Regions from separate parts of the Agrobacterium sp. 5Ca39 genome, predicted to be linked through region 3. Evidence: predicted binding sites of a transcription regulator. Region 3 holds the regulator's gene; each other region holds the start of a gene.

Region 1 (7,633 bases), 990 kb from region 3:
GGCCGGCGAGACGCGGTCCGTCCGCGGTCAGCGGTGCTGTGTTAATAACGGTGGTGACGCGTTTCGCCTTTGCGGCCGTCAGTGCAGCTTCGATGGCGGGTGCCGGTATCTCGAACTGCAGCATGAGAATATCGCTTGCAGCCATTTCGGATATGGTCTTCGCCGCGTCGGATGCCGAGACCTCACCATTCGCAGCGGGAATGACCGAGATCATGTTCTCTCCGCCTTCACCGATCAGGATAACCGCCGTTCCAGTCGGGCCGGGCGCGGTTTTGACCAATGACAGATCGGTTCCCGCGTCGCGTAGCAAGGTCAGCGCTGGTGCGGCAAAGGTGTCATCACCCGCAGCGCCCGCCATCTTGACCGTGGCGCCCGCACGCCGTGCGGCCAGCGCCTGATTGGCTCCCTTGCCGCCGGCGGCCGTGGAGAATGTCTCTCCCGTTACGGTCTCACCGGGCTTGGGCAGACGTTTGGCGGTCGCGACGAGGTCCATGTTGATGGAGCCGAAAACAGTAATCATGGGGCGCTGGGTCCGTATGAAATTTAAGCAAGGCGGCGACTTTGCCCGAGACGATCACTCGTCGTCAACTACCCGCAATTTCGCCGCACCGGCTCGGTTTTCGGCAAAGCGCCGGGCCTGCTCGATTTCTCCGTGCGGCGCGTCCTTTTCCGTTGTTGAGAAATCGAGCCCCTCGATTTTCTGTCCGCGCGCCAGTACCTTGTCAGAGGAGATAAGCATCATGTCGACGTCCTTCTGCGCCAGCCCGAAATGGGCCTGCAGCTTCCGCGTCCGATCGTCCAGCCGCCGCACATCGTCCATGAGCAGCGCCACTTCACCCTGAATGAGATGCGCCTGTTCGCGCATGCGCTGGTCTTTGAGCACGGACTGGATGACCTGTACCGACAGCATCAGCAGCGATGGCGAAACGATGACCACCCGGGCGCGATGGGCGCGCTGCACTAGATATTCGAAATGCTGGTGGATATCGGCGAAAATCGATTCCGACGGCACGAAGATGAAGGCGGTATCCTGTGTCTCGCCGCGAATGAGATATTTCTCGGCGACATCGCGAATATGCACTTCCATGTCCCGGCGGAACTGCTGCACGGCCGCGCGTTTGGTTTCCGGCGTCTCGTCCGCCTTGATGGCGTTCCAGGCTTCCAGCGGAAACTTGGCATCGATGACGAGCGGCGGCGCATTGTTCGGCATCTTGATCGTGCAGTCCGGCCGGTAACCGTTGGAAAGTGTCGGCTGCAGCTGGAAGGAACCCGGCGGCAGGGCGTCGGCGATCAACGTCTCCATGCGCGCCTGTCCGAAGGCTCCGCGTGTCTGCTTGTTGGAAAGTATCGCCTGAAGCCCGACCACGTCCTTGGCCAGATCCTGAATATTGCCCTGTGCGGCATCGATGACCGCCAGGCGCTCCTGAAGGCGGCTCAGATTTTCATGGGTAGACCGGGTCTGCTCCGTCAGCGTTTCGCCCAGCCGCTGCGACATGCCATCAAGACGCTGATTCAGCGTCTGGCTCATCTCCGTCTGACGCGTGCCGAGCGTTTCCGCCATGGCCGCGATCCGGCCATGCAGTTCGGACTGGGTTTTGAGCAGGTCGGAGATCTCGCCATCGGCCCCAGCTTTCTTCGACCGGTTCGCCGTCACAAGCCATGTAACGAAAAGGCCGAAAATCGCGGCAGCGAGAAGCGCGCCGAAGCTGATGTCGACTGAGCCGGCCCGCAGCGCGGGTTGAAGGAGAACGGAGAAGTCTATGTTCATGACTAAATCTAGCAGATTTCGATTGATTCGGAAGATCAAAACAAGAACATTCCTGCGGCGGAAATGAGTCCGGCAGAACGGATGCCGCCAGCCGTTTTCATCGTCGTGTTTTTTATTTCCTCCGCGCGAGAGATACGTTATGGGAAGCCATGACCATCAAACCGCTTATCATTTTGCCCGATCCCGTGCTGCGCCAGCAATCGAAGCCCATCGAAAAGGTGGATGCCGAGGTGCTGCGTTTGGCGGACGACATGCTGGAAACGATGTATGATGCCCCCGGCATCGGCCTTGCCGCCATCCAGATAGGTGTGCCGCGCCGGTTGCTGGTGATCGATGTTGCGCGTGAAGGCGAAGAAAAGACCCCGATCGTCTTCATCAATCCGGAAATCCTCAAGGTTTCCGATGACATTTCCACCTATGAGGAAGGCTGTCTCTCGATTCCCGATTATTATGCCGAGGTGGAGCGCCCTGCGTCGCTCACGGTGCAATATGTCGGTCGTGACGGCAAGCAGCAGACGGTCGAGGCGGATGGTCTGCTGGCAACCTGCCTTCAGCATGAGATCGATCACCTGAATGGTGTTCTGTTCATCGACCATATCTCGCGGTTGAAGCGGGACATGGTCATCAAGAAATTCACGAAAGCAGCCCGCGCAAAAGTCTGATCCGTCGCACAGCTGACGGAGCGGAAGACAGGGCAGGGGGCAATCATGGCTCTTCGCATCATATTCATGGGCACGCCGGATTTTTCCGTTCCGACGTTGCGTGCACTGGTGGAAGCGGGCCACGAGATTGCTGCCGTCTATACCCAGCCACCGCGTCCAGGCGGCCGTCGCGGCCTTGATCTGCAGAAATCGCCGGTGCATCAGGCTGCGGAACTGCTGGGTTTACAGGTACTTACACCCTTGAATTTCAAGGCGGAGGAAGATCGCCAGCAGTTTCGGGATTTCAATGCCGATGTGGCTGTTGTCGTGGCTTATGGGCTGCTTTTGCCAGAGGCCATTCTCTCCGGCACACGGCTTGGCTGTTATAATGGTCACGCTTCGCTGCTGCCGCGCTGGCGCGGCGCGGCTCCCATCCAGCGGGCGATCATGGCGGGTGACACCGAAACCGGCATGATGGTCATGAAAATGGAAAAGGGTCTGGATACCGGCCCTGTTGCACTTACGGCAAAGGTCACGATCGGCGAGAACATGACGGCCGGCGAGCTGCATGACAGCCTGATGCTGACAGGCGCTCGGTTGATGCGTCAGGCGATGGACAAGCTGGAAGCAGATGACCTGCCCCTCGTCACACAGGCGGAAGAGGGTGTGCTCTACGCCGCAAAGATCGACAAGGGTGAAACCCGTATCGATTTTTCAAGGCCGGCGCAGGATGTGCATAATCATATTCGCGGCCTTTCGCCGTTTCCCGGCGCATGGCTGGAGATGGAGATCGGCGGCAAGCCCGAGCGCGTCAAGGTACTGGCGTCCGAGCTCGCCAGCGGAATGGGTGAGGCAGGCAGCGCACTGGATGATGTTCTCACCATTGCCTGCGGCAGCGGCGCCGTGCGGCTTACCCGTTTGCAGAAGGCGGGTGGCAAGCCGATGTCGGCGGCCGATTTCGTGCGCGGTACCCCGGTTCCGGCCACTACGAGGCTCGGCTGATGCCACGCTTCCGCATGACCGTCGAATATGACGGTACGCCCTATTATGGCTGGCAGAGACAGGAAAACGGCCCCTCGGTTCAGGGTGCGCTAGAGGCTGCGGTTCGGTCGCTGACCGGCGAGAGCGTTTCCATTCGCGGCGCCGGCCGCACCGATTCCGGCGTGCATGCCGTTGGGCAGGTTGTCCATGTCGATCTCTCGCGAGACTGGGAGCCCTACAAGCTACGCAATGCCATCAATGCGCATCTCGCCATGGCGGGTGAAGCGGTGGCCGTGCTCGATGCCGCCTCCGTGACTGAGGATTTCGACGCCCGTTTTTCCGCCCTTCGTCGGCACTATCTCTACCGCATCATCTGCCGCAAAGCCCAGCTGGCGCTGGAGCACAAGCGGGCTTGGTGGGTGTCGAAGGACCTCGATCACGAGCGCATGCATGAAGCCGCCCAGATGCTCGTCGGCCGGCATGATTTCACCACCTTCCGCTCCGTGCACTGCCAGGCGAACAGCCCCGTGCGCACGCTCGACCGGCTGGATGTGACGCGCAATGGCGATCTCATCGAGATACGCGCGACGGCGCAGAGCTTCCTTCATAACCAGATCCGCTCTTTCGCCGGCACGCTGAAACTGGCAGGCGAGGGCACGATGACGCCAGAGGACGTGCGTGCCGCACTGGAGGCACGCGATCGAAAGGCCTGTGGCCCGGTCGCGCCACCGGACGGTCTTTATTTCATGCAGGTCGATTATCCCGACGTCATTCCGCCGCGCCGCCACCCCGAAGCCGAGGTGATGCAGGATGCGGATTGACGTCTAATTCTCTCAGGCCGGATAGACACCGAGAAAGCGCTGCAACGCTTCCGACAGAAGCATGCCGGGCACCAGTAGCGTCATGACGATGGCGGAGACGAGCAGCGACTGGTCGCGGATAAAAAACCGCACGATCCGTGAAAAGGCAAAGACCAGCGACAGAAGCAGCGCCAGCCACAAAATCGCGATCAGCCCCTGCAACGGTGGCAGGAAGAACGCAATCAGGATCAGAACGGCGTAGGCGTATGAGAAGGGCAGCGACAGCCAGTTCATGGTGGTGACGAGAGGCGTGAATTTTTCACGTGCGCCAAAGGCAAAGAGCAACATGCCGATCAAAAGCAGCGGCACGATCCAGCAAATGGCCTCCACCATCGCCAGGCGGAAGAAGAAGATGAACCCCGTTCCTGTTCCCGGCGGGTAGCTGGCGAGAAACGCTGCCCGCAGCCACAGCCAGGAAACCAGCATGGCGGGCAGGCACCAAAGGACGGAATAGAAGGACCGCCACATGCCGCGTTCGGTCAGGTCCAGATAACGTGCGCCATTATGGTCGCCGAGCAGCAACAGCCACAGGCCCGTCAGATAGAGCCTTACTTCACTTGCCGTCGGCATGGGCGAACCAGCGCTCGATAAAGGTTTCGTAAATGCGCGTCAGCGTCTCAAGATCGGCAATGGCTACCCGCTCATCGACCATGTGCATGGTCTGCCCGACAAGGCCGAACTCCACGACAGGGCAATAGTCCTTGATGAAGCGCGCATCCGACGTGCCGCCGGTGGTTGAAAGCTTCGGCTCCTTGCCGGTCACGGCCTCCACCGCGCCTGACAGCGACGAAATGAGGGCATTGTTTCGGGTCAAAAAGACATGGGCCGGTCGGTCCGCCCAGACGATCTCGTACTTTACCGGTGTGCGGTCGGGGCGAAGCTCGCCGTCTGCCGCAGCGGCATCCAGGCGGCGGATGATTTCCGCCCGAAGGCTCTCCGCGGTCCAGGTGTCGTTGAAACGGATGTTGAAGGCGGCTGTCGCCCGCGCCGGGATCACATTGGTGGCGGCATTGCCGGTATCGACGGTCGTCACTTCCAGATTCGATGGCTGGAAATCATCTGTGCCGTGATCGAAGGCCGGATGCATCAGCGCATGCGTCAACTGCAGCAGACCGCGAATTGGGTTGTCGGCGAGATGCGGATAGGCGGCGTGGCCTTGCACGCCATGGACCGTGATGCGACCGGAGAGCGATCCACGGCGGCCGATCTTGATCATGTCGCCCAGCTGGTCGGGATTGGTCGGTTCCCCGACGACACAGGCGTCCCACGTCTCGCCCTTTGCAGCAGCCCATTCCAGCAGCTTGGAAGTGCCGTTGATTGATGGGCCTTCCTCGTCACCGGTGATCAGGAAGGAGACGGAGCCCTGCGGCTTGCCGTGTTTTTCAATATGGCGGGCAATGGCGGCAACAAAACAGGCAATACCGCCCTTCATGTCCACCGCACCGCGACCGAACATTTCGCCACCGGCAATCTCTGCGGCAAAAGGCGGGTGACTCCATGCGGCCTCATCCCCAACGGGAACCACATCCGTATGGCCCGCAAACATCAGATGTGGCCCCTCGTTGCCGAGACGGGCATAGAGGTTCTCTACATCGGGTGTTCCCGCCTCGCTCGCCACCATTTTTTCCACCACAAAACCGAGCGGCGAAAGCAGGTTGTCAAGCAGAGTAAGCGCGCCGCCTTCCGCAGGCGTCACCGAAGGGCAACGGATGAGGGCGGCGAGATTGGCAACGGGATCGGTCGTGGTCATGGTATCAGCTTTATATCAGTCGCGCAGAAGCTCGTTGATGCCGGTCTTGGAGCGGGTCTTTTCATCGACGCGCTTGACGATCACGGCGCAATAGAGGCTGGGGCCGGGCTCGCCATTCGGGAACGGTTTGCCCGGCATGGTGCCGGCAACGACGACGGAATAGGGCGGGACTTCGCCATAGGTGATCTCGCCGGTGGCGCGATCAACGATCTTGGTTGATTTGCCGATGAAGACGCCCATGCCGAGAACAGCACCCTCGCGCACGATGCAGCCTTCAACGACTTCCGAACGCGCGCCGATGAAGCAATTGTCTTCGATGATGGTGGGCCCTGCCTGCAGCGGCTCCAGAACGCCGCCGATACCGACGCCGCCGGAGAGATGCACGTTCTTGCCGATCTGCGCGCAGGAGCCGACCGTTGCCCAGGTATCGACCATCGTGCCTTCATCGACATAGGCGCCGAGATTGACGAAGGAAGGCATCAGCACGACGTTCTTGGCCACGTAAGCCGAGCGGCGCACGACGGCGTTTGGCACCGCGCGGAAACCGGCGGCGCGGAACTGGTTTTCACCCCAGTTTTCAAACTTCGACGGAACCTTGTCCCACCAGGTGGCTTCGCCCGGACCACCGGTCACGATTTCCATGTCATTGAGACGGAAGGAGAGAAGCACGGCCTTTTTCAGCCACTGGTTCACCTTCCAGTTTCCATCCGCCTGCTTTTCAGCAACGCGTGCCTCGCCGCTGTCGAGAAGTTGAAGAGATGTGTCCACGGCGTCGCGAACCTCGCCCTTCGTCGATACATTCACGCTGTCGCGGTTGTCGAAGGCGGTTTCGATGATCGTTTCGAGGGAAGAGAGATCCGTGAGGCTCATGGAAAATTCCTTAAAGTCGCGTGTGTTCGTGGTCACGGCGGGTTCCGTGCCGCTGGAAGGCTTTGGCCATTTGATCTAAGGGAGTGTTGGAAAGGCGTCAATGCGATTTGGGTGATTTGGCGCCGCAGATGAAAGGCATGGAAATGACACGACTGAAAAACGGCAAATTGCGGCGCAAGGACGGGGTATGGGACCCGTTGAAGCGCAGCGCTGTGGACAAGCAGCAGGCCGAGGTCGTTGTCAAGACGCCGCAGTCGGACTCCCCGTCCTACCGGCTGGCCTATGTGGATACGGACTTTCTCTGCCGCGAGGAATTGCGACCCGTCAGGCTGCAGCTGGAACTTCTGAAGACGGAAATGGCGCTCACCGAACGCGGGATCAATTCCACCGTCGTTATGTTTGGCGGCGCCCGCATTCCCGAACCGGGAGGAGAGGCCTGGGCCGCGCGCAACGAAACGCAGAAGCGCAATCTCGAGCAGTCCTCGGTTTATTACGACGAAGCGCGCAAATTCGCCCGCCTTTGCACCGACTACGGCGCGAAATCCGGTCACCTGGAATATGTGGTGGTCACCGGCGGCGGTCCCGGCGTCATGGAGGCGGGTAACCGGGGCGCCATGGATGCCGGCGGCCCTTCCATCGGCCTCAATATCGTCCTGCCGCACGAGCAGGCGCCCAACCCTTATGTAACGCCGGAACTGAGCTTCAATTTCCACTATTTCGCGATCCGGAAAATGCACTTCCTGATGCGGGCAAAGGCCGTGGT
Region 2 (7,633 bases), 780 kb from region 3:
TAAATTTCAATTAAAACGAAAAACTAACGATGCGTAAAGCATAACAACGCCAAGTTGATATTCGATAGAATATATACTTAGAAAAGACTATTCAAAATTTCTTACATAAAGCATGTCCTGTTTGAATTTCTTGATTTCCATCTCTTTAGCCTGCTCATCAGGGAGGCGAAGCAGGTAGGATGGGTGCACGGTGACAAAAAGCGTCCGCCCTTCTTGCATTGGCAAGGGACGGCCGCGAATCTCCGAGACCTTTTCTTTGCCGCCGGTCAGCGCATATAGCGCCGTTGCACCCATCGCAACGATCAGCTTCGGCTGAACAAGCGCGATTTCCTGGTTGAGCCACCAGCGGCATTGCTCCACTTCCCCCGCATTCGGCCGCTGGTGGATGCGCCGTTTGCCGCGCGTTTCGTATTTGAAGTGTTTCACGGCATTGGTAACGTAAAGCCCGCCGCGGTCCACACCGATCTCTCTGAGCGTCCTGTCGAACAGCTGGCCTGCGGGGCCGACAAAAGGTTTTCCGGCCAGATCCTCGTGATCGCCCGGCTGCTCACCGACGACCATGATCTTCGCGTTTTCCGGCCCGTCACCAAAAACGGTCTGCGTCGCCTTGCAATGCAGGGCACACCGTGTGCAGTGGCGCGCTTCATGCGCCAGCGAAGCAAGCGTGCCATCCGGCAAAGGTGGCTGCTCTTCCCGTGCGGAAGCCGCTGCCTGGAGGCGATGGTGAAACGGCTTCGGTTGGCTCGCCTCCTTCGCCGCCATCTCCAGCACCCGCGCCTCCGCACCCAGAATCAGGTCAGGGATGAGCTCGGCTTCCGGCAGATTCTTCCAGTATTTCTTCGGCATCTCCGCTGTCATGGCCTTGATCTTCAAGCGGGCCGGGTTGAAAATATTGGCGTAATAGGTCCGCCAGAGATCGTCCGTTTCATCCTTGAGATCAGGCTTGGCGGCAGCCTCCCGTGATGTCTGCAGCAGGTTTCCGTCCCATCGGGCGCTGCCCTTCGGCGAGACAATCAACCAGTCCATGTCGGTGAAGCGACGTTGAAAAAACGGAGCCGTACGTTCGATGATGAAATGGTCCGGTTCGAACCACGCCACGAATCGCCGTCGCCCGCCCTGCCCTTGCGGCAATGGCAGCTCCTTGAAACGCACGAAGGCCGTCATCTTGTGATAATCGCGACGGACAGACTTTTCGAGCAGCCGCACATCGGAAACATCCGGATCGGACTTGAACTGCAGCAGGGCCCGATCCCGTTTCAGCCGCCACAATAACCTGTAGAGCAGCGCGAAACGGCCGGGATCGCTGTGGCAGATGACGGCCTGCGCCAGTGCGACAAATGCGGCAGATACGGAAACCGGGGCGGCGCCCTCCGTTGGCAATGGCGCACCGGAAAAGTCGAGAAGCCCAAATCCGTCATCCTGCAGCCGCCAGTCGATCTTCCCCGGCGGTATATTGGCCGCAAGCGCCGCGCGCGCAGCATCGCGCCACTCGGTGAAATCCCCCCGCCCCTCCAGCATCGGGCCATACATCACAACAACGACAATTGTTCAGGCTGCGGCGCAAACATCGCGCGCAGATCCGGCCGTTCGATCAGCTTGCCCGGTGTCCATCCCTCCGCGACGATAAAGGCCTTCACCTTTTTGAGAGATACGCCGAAGCGGGCGATATCTTCCAGCCGCAGGCTGCGGAACTTCCGCGACGAGAGAATCGAGGCAACCGTCTTGGTGCCGAAACCGGGTACACGCAGCAACATTTCGCGATCCGCCGCATTGACGTTTACCGGAAACTGATCGCGATGCTTCAATGCCCAGGCAAGCTTCGGGTCGATGTCAAGATCCAGCATGCCGTTTCCGCCGATAGCGGTTATCTCGCCGATATCGAAACCGTAAAAACGATAAAGCCAGTCCGCCTGATAGAGGCGGTGTTCGCGCATCAGCGGCGGCTTGATGAGTGGCAGGTTCTTCGACGAATCCGGAATTGGGCTGAACGCCGAATAATAGACGCGCCGCAGACCATAGCTTCCATAGAGCCGCGCGCTGGTGGAAAGAATGGTGCTGTCATCGGCGCCGTCGGCGCCCACGATCATCTGCGTGCTCTGTCCGGCGGGCGCAAAACGCTTGGTTTTTCGCGTTCTGACGGTAGGCTCGCCCGCCTCCTCGATCTTCAGGCGAATATCGGCCATAGAGCGGCGAATATTGGCGGGCTGCTTTTCCGGCGCAAAACGGCCGATGCCGCTATCGGTGGGCAACTCGATGTTGATCGACAACCGGTCCGCATAAAGCCCCGCCTCCTCGATCAATTTCGGAGACGCTTCCGGGATGGATTTTAGGTGGATGTATCCACGAAAGCCATGGGTGACCCGCAGTTCACGCGCCACACGCACCATCTCCTCCATCGTGTGATCAGAGGAACGGATGATACCCGAGGACAAGAACAACCCTTCAATATAGTTGCGCCGGTAAAATTCGAGCGTCAGCCACACCACCTCTTCTGCGGTAAACCGCGCCCGTTCCACATTGCTGGAAGAACGGTTGATGCAATAGGCGCAATCATAGATGCAGAAATTGGTGAGCAGGATTTTCAGGAGCGATATGCAGCGCCCATCCGGCGCATAGGCATGACAGATGCCAGACCCTTCTGTCGAGCCCAATCCGCCAGAGGCTGCGGAGTTCCGTTTCGCCGTCCCGCTCGATGCGCAGGAGGCGTCGTATTTCGCGGCGTCAGAGAGAATGGCCAGCCGTTGCCTGATTGACTTCTTCATAATAATGTTCACTATATGTTCTCTTAAAGATTGTCAATCAGGATGTTCAAGTCATTGGAAAGACGAAGAAATATTGATGCCTCAAATTTGCTGGCATTTCGCTGTCGTCTTCTGATATAGTCCGCTCAGTTATGATTTTGGCATGGTTCCGGAGTTCCCCTCCGGAACCTGTTTCTTTTTGTGTCTGCAGGTAAAGCGACCGGAATGCGAAGGATAAAAAAATGGTAGAAAAAGTACCGATGACCCAGGGTGGATTCGTCAAGCTTCAGGAGGAGCTTCGCTGGCGCCAGCAGGAGGAACGCCCCCGCATCATCGAGGCGATTGCGGAAGCGCGCGCCCATGGCGACCTTTCGGAAAACGCCGAGTACCATGCTGCCAAGGAAGCGCAGAGCCATAACGAGGGCCGCATCACGGAACTCGAAGATCTGACGGCGCGCGCTGAAGTCATCGACCTTTCCAAGATGTCGGGTTCGAAGATCAAGTTCGGTGCCACTGTGAAGCTGGTTGACGAAGACAGCGATGAGGAAAAGACCTATCAGATCGTCGGCGACCAGGAAGCCGACGTAAAGGCCGGCCGTATTTCCATCTCTTCGCCGATTGCCCGCGCCCTGATCGGCAAGGAAGTTGGCGACAGCATCGAAGTCAACGCGCCTGGCGGCGCCAAGGGTTACGAGATCCTCGCGGTTCAGTGGGGCTGATTGCCCCATGCAATGCGCCCGCCAGCGGGCGCATTGCTTTTGACCTGTTGCTCCCCTGAACCAGCCGCAAAGACGGAAGCCCATCTTGTCCCACGTCAGCCTGAAAGATGTGCAGGTGCTTGCGCCGAATTTCAAACGCAGGCTCTCCGGCGTCACCTCTACAATCGTTCAGCTGATACCGGTGCAGAACCGGCTGGGACAGAAGGTCGCCACCATCGGCCCCGGCCTGCCGCCGCATCTGCCGCATTTGCGTTTCCGCGACCTGTGGCGGCTCTGGCAAGGCGGCCCGTTTGGCGGCCCGCGCATCTGGCATGCCCGCCGCAACCTCGAAATGTTGCCTGGAATTTTCATGCGTGATGTGCTGCGCATGAAGGTGAAGCTTCTCTTCACCTCGGCCGCGCAGAGGCGGCATTCCGCCTACACCCGTTTCCTGATCTCCAGGATGGATGCCGTGGTGGCCACCAACATCCGCTCGGGCTCATTTCTTGAAGCGCCCCATCGCGTTGTCATGCATGGCGTGGATACCGAACTTTTCCACCCGGCAACCGGTCCTGAGGACACGATAGCCGCGACCGGCTTGCCGGGACAATATCTGATCGGCTGCTTCGGGCGGGTCCGCCACCAGAAGGGCACCGATCTTTTCGTGCGTGCCATGATCGAACTTCTGCCCGCCTATCCGCAATGGACAGCTGTGGTTTCAGGCCGCGTGACAGCGGAACACAAGGCTTTTGCCGAAACCCTTGAAGCAGATGTCAGGGCCGCCGGCCTCTCAGATCGTATCGTGTTTCAGGGTGAAGTTGATGACATCAAGCCGTGGTACAGGCGGCTGACGCTCTATGTCGCGCCTTCGCGCAACGAGGGCTTCGGGCTGACTCCGCTTGAAGCAATGGCCTCGGAAACGGCCGTCGTCGCCAGCAATGCCGGTGCCTACGAGGAAATGATCGTCAAGGGCGAGACCGGGGCGGTTGTTGAAGCGGGGGACTATGCTTCGCTGAGGGATGCGATAAAGACCTATCTCGCCGATCCCGCCATGGCCAAAGTCCATGCGAGTACCGGACTTGCGCATGTGCGCAGCACTTTTCCGCTGGAAAAAGAAGCGGCCAGTCTTGGCGAAGTCTATGAGGCGTTGCGGCGGGGGTAATGCGTCGCAAACCGGAAAATCAGATTTCCACGAGACCGACGCGCTTGACCTGACGGATGGTCAGCATGGTGCGCACCGTATCGACATTCTCATCCGCAGTCAGAACCTCGATGACGAAGTCCTGAAATTCCGTCAGGTTTCTTGCGACGCAATGTAACAGGAAGTCGCTTTCGCCGGATACCATCCAGGCCTGGCGCACGAGAGGCCACCCGGCCGTCGCCGCGGCAAAGGCCTTCAGATTGCTGTCCGACTGGCGCTTGAGACCGATCATGCAGAAGGCGACGAGATCAAAACCGAGCTTCGGCGCGTTCAACATGGCGTGATAACCCTCGATTACCCCCGCCTCCTCGAGCTTGCGGACGCGCCTCAGGCACGGAGGAGCCGAGATACCCACCCTTTCGGCCAGTTCCACATTGGTCATGCGCCCGTCGCGCTGCAATTCGCGCAGGATTTTCAGATCGATGGCATCGAGTTCGACGCTGGTCACGGAGGAGTACCTCGTTAAGCTGGAGAACTTCCTTGTACTATTCGGCGCGGGATTCGCAACAATATGCCGCCAGCCGGTCACAAAATTGCGCGTGCATCCACAACTGCCTTGTTGGTAACGCAAGGCTGCCCTTGAATAAAGGCACTAGACAACCTTAAATACCCGCCAACGAAGGGGTTATGGCCCGTCCGCCCTGCCGCGGCTGGAAGGCCCTCGCTGAAGACCCTGCTATTGAGAAGGAAATTTCCCATGTCTGCCCGCCATACCAAGGTATTGATCATCGGCTCCGGTCCCGCAGGCTACACGGCGGCGATCTACGCGGCGCGCGCAATGCTGAAGCCGGTGCTGATCGCCGGCATGGAACAGGGCGGTCAGCTGATGATCACCACCGATGTCGAGAATTACCCGGGCTTTGCAGACCCTATCCAGGGCCCGTGGCTGATGGACCAGATGCTGAAGCAGGCGACGCATGTCGGCGCGGAAATCGTCAGTGACCTGGTGACCGAAGTTGAAACCAGCGTTCGCCCGTTCGTCGTGAAGACCGATTCTGGCCAGGTATGGACCGCCGACACGCTGATCATCGCCACCGGCGCCAAGGCCAAGTGGCTCGGCATCGAGAGCGAGCAACATTTCCAGGGCTTCGGCGTTTCCGCCTGCGCCACCTGCGATGGTTTCTTCTATCGCAATAAGGATGTGATCGTGGTGGGCGGCGGCAATTCCGCCGTGGAAGAGGCGCTTTATCTCGCCCATATCGCCAAGTCGGTAACGGTCGTGCACAGACGCGACAGCTTCCGTTCGGAAAAAATCCTTCAGGAACGGCTCTTTGCCAAGGACAACGTCAATATCCTCTGGAACACGGAAGTTGCCGAAATTACCGGCGCGCCCGCAAAACCGCCGATGCCGCCCTCCGTTTCCGGCGTCAAGCTGCGCGACACCAGAACCGGCGCGATCAGCGAAAGGCCCATTGACGGCGTCTTCGTCGCCATCGGCCACGCGCCTGCCGTGGAGCTCTTCAAGGGCAAGGTGAAGCTGAAGGACAACGGTTATATGTGGACCGCTCCCGATTCCACCGCCACCGACGTGGAAGGCATTTTCGCGGCCGGCGACGTCACCGACGACATCTACCGTCAGGCAATCACCGCCGCCGGCATGGGCTGCATGGCCGCGCTGGAAGCGGAACGTTATCTCACCGCGCATCAACCGCTTGCTGTCGCAGCGGAATAACTGAAAGGCAGGATAGGCATGGCAATGCCATTGGACTGGGATAAACTGCGCATATTTCATGCCGCAGCCGAAGCAGGGTCTTTCACCCATGCTGCCGACAAGCTGCATTTGTCCCAGTCGGCCATCAGCCGCCAGGTCAGCGCGCTGGAGCAGGATGTCGGCGTCAAGCTGTTTCATCGCCACGCCCGCGGCCTGATTCTTACCGAACAGGGCGAACTGCTCTATCGCACCGCTCACGATGTGCTGCTGAAGCTCGAAACGGTGAAGATGCAACTCACCGAAACGACGGAAAAGCCCAGCGGCAAGCTGCGCGTCACGACGACGGTGGGCCTCGGTCAGGGCTGGCTGACGGACAAGGTGCAGGAATTCCTGCAGCTCTATCCGGAAATGTCGATCCAGCTCATTCTCGACAATGAGGAGCTGGATGTGAATATGCGCCACGCGGATTGCGCCATTCGCCTGCGCCAGCCCCAGCAATCGGACCTCATCCAGCGCAAGCTGTTCACGGTGCACATGCACGTCTATGCCGCGCCGTCTTACATCAATCGCCATGGCGAGCCCCAGTCGGTTGAGGATTTGGACAACCATCGCATCATCTCGTTTGGCGAACCCGCGCCGAACTACCTGCTAGATGTCAACTGGCTCGAAAATGCCGGGCGGTCTTCCGACAATACCCGCACCCCGCATCTGCAGATCAACAGCCAGACCTCGATCAAGCGCGCCTGCCTGCTGGGAATAGGTATCGCCTGCTTGCCGGATTACATTGTCGGCCGGGACCCCGGCCTCATCCAGTTATCGCTCGCGGCCGACATTCCGTCATTCGACACCTATTTCTGCTATCCGGACGAGATGAAAAATGCTGCAAAGCTGAAGGCCTTCCGCGATTTTATCGTCGCCAAGGCGCGCAACTGGAATTTCTGACGTTTAAATAGCCGAACGGATGAAATAGACGTTATTTTTCAAGGAGATACAGGGGAATTCATGGAAGGGCGACCAGTCGCCCTTCGCCAACTTTGCACATAAAATATACCTGAAATATCGAGGCCTGCACCCGACGCATGCCTGACCTGCACAAAAAAGAATTGTTTCGTGCACAAAAAAGCACCATATCGCTCTCAGCTGATGCACACGGTGGCTTTTCCTCCCAGTTCCACCGCATCAGCTGTTCCCCTCTGGAGGTTTTTGACCTTCACACTTAAAGGGCCCTGGATACATCCGGCGGCCCTCTTTTTTTACCCGCAAGAATTTTCTCCAAATTGGCGAAATATCGGATGATGCAACCTTGTTTTGCATTGTCGCTCCCACCATATCTTGGTTGGCT
Region 3 (7,633 bases):
GGCGAGCATGTGACCATGGTCGCGATAGGCGGTGATGACCTGGTCGCCCTCTTTCTGAGCCATCTGCATGCCAACGACGACAGCTTCCTGGCCGATATAGAGGTGACAGAAACCACCGATGAAGCCCATGCCATAGAGCTGGCCGGCCTTTTCTTCAAAACGGCGGATCAAAAGCATTTCACGATAGGCGTGAAGCTCTTCTTCCTTCGAGAAGTCGGGGCTGTTCTTGCCGGTGAATTCGGTTGCGGACTTTGCCGTTGTCTTGCGGCCGGATACGGTCGCTGATTTTCGCGGCGCCATTCATCCCTCCCTGAGTTGCCGTTTGAATGGATAGAGTGGCGCGTACCATATGCAAGAAAGCGCCATGCAGCAATGCTTTAAACGCATGGCACATATTCACGCTAAGATGCTGTGAATAAATCAAAAATGTTGAATTAACCTAATCTCGGTTAATCAGAAATATGTGTTCATGATGACGATTTCGTCCGTTCGGGACATGTTCAGCTGGTACCGGGAAATCTCGTCGATCATGTCCCGTTCAAGCGAACCGTCACTCAACAGTTCCACCTGACGCTCCAGCGCCACGCGCGCCTGTGTCAGCTTTGCAAGCTCCGCCGTCCGGGTAATACGCTGCCGTTCCAGCCGCTCCGTTGCCTGAAGGCCGAAATCGCCATGGATCGAATGATAACCGAAGTAGGAAAGAAAAGCGATGGTAATGGCTGGAACGATCAGCCGACCGAATCGTCTCTTTTTATGATGCCTGGTCCACATGCCGGAGAGATGCCTCAAAACGCGTAACGTGAGTCTGAGACTAGAGCGGATTGTTTAACTATCCGTTGACCTTAAATTCCAATCGGCAATTGGGCATGAAAAAGCCCGCCGGAGGGCGGGCTGGATTGGCGGGGGACCTGCCCTCCCCACCGTCATCCTCGCCCTTGAGGCGAGGATCCAAAAACGTACCGTGGTGGATCCTCGGGTCAAGCCCGAGGATGACATCTCATATGTAGATGCGTTTTTCACCACCTATGCCCGCAAGACAGCGGGCCCAGAAACCCGAACGCAAATTAACCGCGCAGGATTGAACGGCCGGCGTAAGCAGCCTGGGGGCCGAGCATTTCCTCGATACGGATCAGCTGGTTATACTTTGCGAGCCGGTCGGAACGGGCAAGCGAGCCGGTCTTGATCTGACCGCAGTTCGTGGCAACTGCGAGATCGGCGATGGTCGAATCTTCGGTCTCGCCCGAACGGTGCGACATGACGGCGGTGTAGCCGGCCTTGTGGGCGGTTTCGACCGCGTCCAGCGTCTCGGAAAGCGAACCGATCTGGTTGACCTTGACGAGGATGGAGTTGGCGACGCCCATCTTGATGCCGTCGCGAAGACGCGCGGAGTTGGTGACGAAGAGATCGTCGCCGACCAGCTGGCACTTATTGCCGATGAGATCGGTCAATGTCTTCCAGCCGTCCCAGTCGTCTTCAGCCATCCCGTCTTCGATGGAAATGATCGGGTACTTGGCAACGAGGTCAGCAAGGTATTCAGCCATGGCGCCCGATTCCAGCGTGCGGCCTTCACCCTCGAGAACGTATTTGCCGTTTTTGAAGAATTCGGTCGATGCACAGTCGAGGCCGACATACATGTCTTCGCCCGGACGGTAACCGGCCTTTTCGATCGACTTCATGATGAAATCGAGCGCGGCAGGCGCGCTTTCGAGACCGGGAGCGAAACCGCCTTCATCGCCGACATTGGTGTTGTGGCCCTGCGCGGACAGTTCTTTCTTCAGCGTGTGGAACACTTCCGAACCCATGCGCACGGCTTCGCGGATGTTTTCTGCGCCAACCGGCAGGATCATGAATTCCTGGAAGTCGATCGGGTTGTCGGCGTGGGCCCCGCCGTTGATGATGTTCATCATCGGAACCGGCAGCAGATGCGCGTTCGGGCCGCCGACATAACGGTAGAGCGGCAGGCCGGAGGCTTCGGCAGCAGCCTTGGCGATGGCGAGCGACACGCCGAGAATGGCGTTGGCGCCAATGCGCGACTTGTTCGGCGTGCCGTCCAGCGCGATCATCATCTGGTCGATCTGGATCTGGTTTTCAGCATCGAAGCCGCCGATGGCGTCGAAGATTTCGGTGTTGACGGCTTCAACGGCCTTTTCCACGCCCTTGCCGAGATAACGCTTGCCGCCATCACGCAGCTCAACCGCCTCATGCGCGCCGGTGGAGGCGCCCGAAGGAACGGCGGCACGGCCCATGGAGCCGTCTTCGAGGTACACATCGACTTCAACGGTCGGGTTGCCGCGGCTGTCGAGGATTTCGCGCGCGATGATATCGGTAATGGCAGTCATGGTCTCTCCCTTGGGAATGGAACAGATATTTTCCGTCGCCTGTCTTAGACGATGGCGAAGAAATTACAATGACGGCAGGCCGTAGAAAGGGAACCACCGCCATTTAAAATCGATTGGCACGGCACCGCGCCCGCCGCTCAGGCTTTCGCGATGGCGTCGAAGGCCAGCAGCTTTTCGAGCAGTTTCGGCATATCCTTCAGGTGAACCATGTTCGGGCCGTCAGAAGGCGCATTGTCCGGGTCCTCATGGGTCTCGATGAAGAGGCCTGCGACACCAACGGCGACAGCTGCGCGAGACAGCGTTTCGACAAATTCCCGCTGACCGCCGGTGGAACCGCCCTGCCCGCCCGGCTGCTGCACCGAGTGGGTGGCGTCGAAGACAACAGGTGCGCCGAGGGATGCCATGATCGGCAGAGAACGCATGTCGGAGACCAGCGTATTGTAGCCGAAGGACGCGCCGCGTTCGCACAGCAGCACATTGGGGTTGCCGCTTTCATTCAGTTTGGCGAGCACGTTCTTCATGTCCCATGGCGCCAGGAACTGGCCTTTCTTGACATTGATGACTCGGCCGGTTTTTGCGGCGGCAACGAGAAGATCGGTCTGACGGCTGAGGAAGGCCGGGATCTGCAGCACATCCACCACTTCGGAAACGATGGCGCACTGTTCTTCGGTGTGAATGTCGGTCAGGACCGGAAAGCCGAATTCCTTCTTGAGATCGGCAAAGACCTGCATGGCACTGTCCAGACCGATGCCACGCTTGCCGGAAAGCGAGGTGCGGTTCGCCTTGTCGAAGGATGACTTGTAAACGAGGCCGATTCCGAGCCCGTCACAAAGCTCCTTCAAGACACCCGCAATCATGAAGGCGTGCTCCCGGCTTTCCATCTGGCAGGGGCCGGCGATCAGTGAAAAACGCTCGCTATTGCAAAAGGAAACCTTGCTGGCGCCCTGGCCGGCGGTGACTTTGAGATTGTTCGTGACGCTCATCTTTTTTCCTCGAAGGCGAAATCGACGCCCTGTCCGGGTGCTGCGGGCACCACCAGACGGCCGCCCGCTTCTGCGCTGGACACGCCATTAGCAGCAAGTACCGTCGCTGTCACGGCAAGATCGTCAACGGAAAAGACGACGCCCATGCCGCGCAGGCCCTCACCGTTTTTTCCCGCAGCCTTCGGGTCGACGCCAGAAAGGGCGGGTCTTTCACTCAGCCTCACCCTTGCATTGCCGGTTTCGAAAACGACATCACCATCCGGAGACACAACGCCGTTGCAGCCGAAAACCGTTTCTATCAAGTGGGTGTCACTCCGCGTACCGGAACACAGCACGATCTCGCGAAGGCCCAGAACTCCGTTCTGGTGACGTTCCAGTGCAGCACGGTCCCCCGGCAGTGCCTGCAGGCGTTGACAACTGAAGAGGAAGAAATCCGCAGCCGATCCGCTTGCCGCGAAAGCAAGCCGGAACGCCGCCTCGCCTGACGATCCGTCCGGCATTTGCATGGGCCGCGAAAATTCGAAGACCTCGCCGGCCGATACGCCGGACGCCACGAATCTCCGGTGATCGGCACGAGCGTCAGCAGTGGAGGCCACAAGGGCAGAAAAACCTTCCTGTCCGTACGATCGCCGGAATGCCTGATCCCTGCCGGTGAAAACATCGCCTCTCTCGACCGACGCGATATAGCTGACCCGGTCAGCAATTGTCAGAGGCTCCAGATAGGTGCCATCCCTGAAGAACACACAGGCATTCTCCGTGCCGAACGGATGGAGAGCCTGTGGCGCGACCGTAAAGCCAAGGACCTTGAGCCGCGCGGCCGCTACCGCAAGGTCCCGAGCGGGCAGAACGAGATGATCGACGCGATGCCTGTCAGCCATAAATCTTGCCTTTTTGACGCGCCCGGCGCAGATGCCGGGTATTGAAGCTGACAAAAGCACGAAGAGCGCCGGGAATGCAAATGACCGGCCTGCGCGTCGATTCCGGTATCGGCAAAGGCTGGAGTTCAAGAAAGCGACGGCATCCCGCCCGTCAGTCATCGTTTCCCGCTTCGGCGTTGTCCCTAAGATCAAATCACGATCAGAGACGCATCCTTCACGAAATTTTAGGGGATTGCGGAACACATATGGAACATATAGTGTTCGTTCTGTATTTGTTTCGCGACTTCAACGACGATTCTCAAGGGTGTTTTCCTCATGCTCACGCGCAAACAGCAGGAATTGCTTCTCTTCATTCATGAAAGAATGAAAGAGTCCGGCGTGCCGCCCTCCTTCGATGAAATGAAGGACGCACTCGATCTTGCCTCCAAATCCGGCATCCACCGGCTGATCACCGCTCTGGAAGAGCGAGGGTTCATTCGCCGGCTACCTAACAGGGCGCGAGCGCTTGAAGTGATCAAGCTGCCGGAGGCCTATGTGCCCGGTGCGAGGCCGCAACGGGGCTTCTCGCCGAGCGTTATTGAAGGCAGCCTCGGCAAGCCCAAGATGCCAGAGCCCGCCCCTGCCCCAAAGGCGCCTGCGAACGATATAGCAGGCGTGGCAACCGTGCCCGTCATGGGCCGGATCGCTGCCGGTGTGCCGATCTCAGCCATTCAGAACAATACGCATGACGTGGCGGTTCCGGTGGACATGCTTGGCTCGGGCGAACATTACGCGCTCGAGGTCAAGGGCGATTCGATGATCGAGGCCGGCATCTTCGATGGCGATACCGTCATCATTCGCAACGGTAACACCGCCAATCCCGGCGATATCATCGTGGCGCTGGTGGATGACGAGGAAGCGACGCTGAAGCGCTTCCGTCGCAAAGGCGCTTCGATCGCACTTGAAGCAGCAAACCCTGCCTATGAGACCCGCATTTTCGGACCTGATCGGGTTAAAATCCAGGGCAAGCTGGTAGGGCTGATCCGCCGGTATCATTGATGCTGCTGCCGGTCCGGATAAGGCCGGAGCGGTCGATGAGCGATAAATCAGGCCTTCAAGATGAACGGCGCGTCATTCCACTCGAGTGATGCGCCTTTTCTTTTTAATGGCGGCGAAGGCGGCTTTGCCAGAGGACGTCGGCAGGGATGGCGCCCCACCCATCAATTGGCGTTATGGGAGCGATGGATTCTTTGCGATATTCCGGGCCGGGCCGCTGGTATAAAAACCCGCTTCACAATCAGGAGACCCGCAATGTACGATCTTTATATCGCCAACAAGAATTACTCCTCCTGGTCGCTGAGGCCATGGGTCCTGATGCGCACGCTCGGTATCGCCTTCGAGGAGAAACTCGTCCCGTTTGGTGAAGGCGTGTCATTCTCCACCTTTTCCCCAACTGGCAAGGTGCCTTGCCTCGTCGATGATGGCGTGACGATTTGGGAGTCACTCTCGATCGCCGAATATCTTGCCGAACGTCATCAAGGGGTATGGGCAAGCGACAAGCATGCGAGAGCCTGGTCGCGGTCGGCAGCAAGCGAAATGCATGCGGGATTTTCGTCCCTTCGCAATCTCTACCCCATGTCCGTTGGCGTTCGTGTCAGACCGAACGTCAGCGATGCCGGGCTTGCGGCGGATATAAAGCGTGTCGATGCGTTGTGGAGCGAGGGCCTGTCGAATTTCGGCGGTCCCTATCTCGCCGGTCAGAAGTTCACGGCGGTGGATGCCTTCTACTGCCCTGTGGCACTCCGTTTCCAGACGTATGGCGCAGACCTTTCTCCTGCGGCAAAAGCCTATTGTGAGCGACTGCTCGCTCTGCCTTCCATGCGCGAATGGTATGAGGCGGGACTGAAGGAGACCTGGCGTGACGCGGCACATGAAGAGGAGATCGCCGGAATCGGCGAATTGACGATGGATCTACGCGCAAAGGCCTGACGATCCTTGCCGGTGGCGATCATTGCGACGCCGCCAGCAGACGGGTGATCGTTTCAGGCAATTCACGGTCGAAACGCCCGGTTTTCCAGTCATAATATCGATGTTCACTCCACGGGCGGTTTGCGCCCGCGGTTGACGCCCGTAGCCGACCGACAACGCCGGGCTGATCGCTCCTCGCGAAGTCTATCTCCACGGAACCGATGCGCCGCAATATGTCGCGGTTGAGGAGTAACGCGCCCGAGCGACACTGTGCAAACGACGTTCTGCGGGAAACAATGACGATGTCGGCAATGTCACATGCCTTTCCGGCGAGGCGGCCGTCTTCCAGTACGATGATCCATTCGCCGCTTTCCGCACGCGCCACGCACCAGCGACCTGACTTGCATGTAAAAATTCCAGGCGCTGCATCCTTCAACGCAGCCGCCATGTCTCGTCCCACAGCCTTTATTTCGTCCCGCGTGAGCTTTGATTTCTTGGTGAGTGCGATGCCGGACGCGGTTGGAACGTCTTTTCTGAGGATAACGGGCGCGAGCGGTTTCTCCGGAAGCAGCAGCGCCCTTTGCCACTGGTCATAGATGAAGCCATGCGGCCGGGTTTTTGTGGCATAAACCTTGTTCTCGTCCAGAAGCGCGACCAGAGAACCGTCTTCGTAAACGAGGAGATCGGGCAGATCGCGCTGAGATGTCGCTGCCGAGAGGCCGAAGGCAAGCAGCAGAGGCGGAATGCCCAAAAGCGCAAGGCGGCTGCGCAGCAGGGTCAGCAGCAGGAAGCCAGCCGAGGCGATGCCGATGAACCAGCCATGCGGACGTCCGGTCGCGGCGCTGCCACCCCAGGAGGCGACTTCGTCCGCGACCTCTATGACCAGCGCCATGCCATGGCCCATGACCTTCAGGAATGGCGCGTCGAGCCCGAACGGCATCAGCAGCATGGCAATCAGACCGAAGGGCATGACGATCAGCGACATGAGCGGCGTGGCGGCGAGATTGGCAAAAAGTCCGTAGGTGGTGACACGCTGGAAATGTTCGGCAGAATAGATTGCTGTCGAAAGCCCACCGATCAGCGACGTTGTGATAACGCCGCCGATCACGGCACCTGCCGTTTGCGCTACCGTCACCCAAGCCGGTTTTCGCCCGGTAAAAAGACGCTCGCGGTCAATGCGCCAGCGGCTCCAGGCTGCATAGGCAGAAACGAGCGCGATCGTTGCGGCAAATGACATCTGAAAGCTTGGACCCATCACTTCGGACGGGGACAGCGCCAGTATCACGAGGGCGGAGAGCGCAACATTTCTCAGGCTGAGCGAGGGCTGATCGAAGAGCACCGCAATCAGCATCACGGACATCATCAGCCAGGCCCGCTCGGCGGAAACTGCGAAACCGGAAATCAGATAGTAGCAAAGTGTCATCAGGAGCGCTGCGAAGGCGGATATCTTCTTGACCGGCCATCGCTGGGCAAAGGCTGGGAAAAG

The links. Region 3 encodes LexA, which represses DNA repair genes until DNA is damaged. Its sites were predicted from a motif close to TGTTCNNNNTGTGTTCNG; they were not measured.
Region 1: the regulator LexA is predicted to act here: its motif matches at 1,800-1,817, upstream of ACZ47E_RS00205 (DNA recombination protein RmuC).
Region 2: the regulator LexA is predicted to act here: its motif matches at 2,768-2,785, upstream of ACZ47E_RS09035 (putative DNA modification/repair radical SAM protein).

Annotation. Positions count from the first base shown of each region.
Region 1 is NZ_AP026436.1:41,335-48,967, forward strand. It holds gene ACZ47E_RS00200 (ribokinase) at 1-520, opposite strand, end outside; gene ACZ47E_RS00205 (DNA recombination protein RmuC) at 575-1,768, opposite strand; gene def (peptide deformylase) at 1,918-2,430, shown strand; gene fmt (methionyl-tRNA formyltransferase) at 2,476-3,411, shown strand; gene truA (tRNA pseudouridine(38-40) synthase TruA) at 3,411-4,211, shown strand; gene ACZ47E_RS00225 (hypothetical protein) at 4,224-4,820, opposite strand; gene dapE (succinyl-diaminopimelate desuccinylase) at 4,804-6,000, opposite strand; gene dapD (2,3,4,5-tetrahydropyridine-2,6-dicarboxylate N-succinyltransferase) at 6,016-6,870, opposite strand; gene ACZ47E_RS00240 (LOG family protein) at 7,014-7,633, shown strand, end outside.
Region 2 is NZ_AP026436.1:1,804,659-1,812,291, forward strand. It holds gene ACZ47E_RS09030 (UdgX family uracil-DNA binding protein) at 88-1,530, opposite strand; gene ACZ47E_RS09035 (putative DNA modification/repair radical SAM protein) at 1,530-2,762, opposite strand; gene greA (transcription elongation factor GreA) at 2,984-3,460, shown strand; gene ACZ47E_RS09045 (glycosyltransferase family 4 protein) at 3,546-4,601, shown strand; gene ACZ47E_RS09050 (Lrp/AsnC family transcriptional regulator) at 4,621-5,088, opposite strand; gene trxB (thioredoxin-disulfide reductase) at 5,338-6,312, shown strand; gene ACZ47E_RS09060 (LysR family transcriptional regulator VtlR) at 6,337-7,233, shown strand.
Region 3 is NZ_AP026436.1:1,028,633-1,036,265, reverse strand. It holds gene pdhA (pyruvate dehydrogenase (acetyl-transferring) E1 component subunit alpha) at 1-300, opposite strand, end outside; gene ACZ47E_RS05060 (FtsB family cell division protein) at 454-771, opposite strand; gene eno (phosphopyruvate hydratase) at 1,065-2,339, opposite strand; gene kdsA (3-deoxy-8-phosphooctulonate synthase) at 2,477-3,322, opposite strand; gene ACZ47E_RS05045 (VOC family protein) at 3,319-4,200, opposite strand; gene lexA (transcriptional repressor LexA) at 4,516-5,238, shown strand; gene ACZ47E_RS05035 (glutathione S-transferase family protein) at 5,491-6,168, shown strand; gene ACZ47E_RS05030 (ComEC/Rec2 family competence protein) at 6,188-7,633, opposite strand, start outside.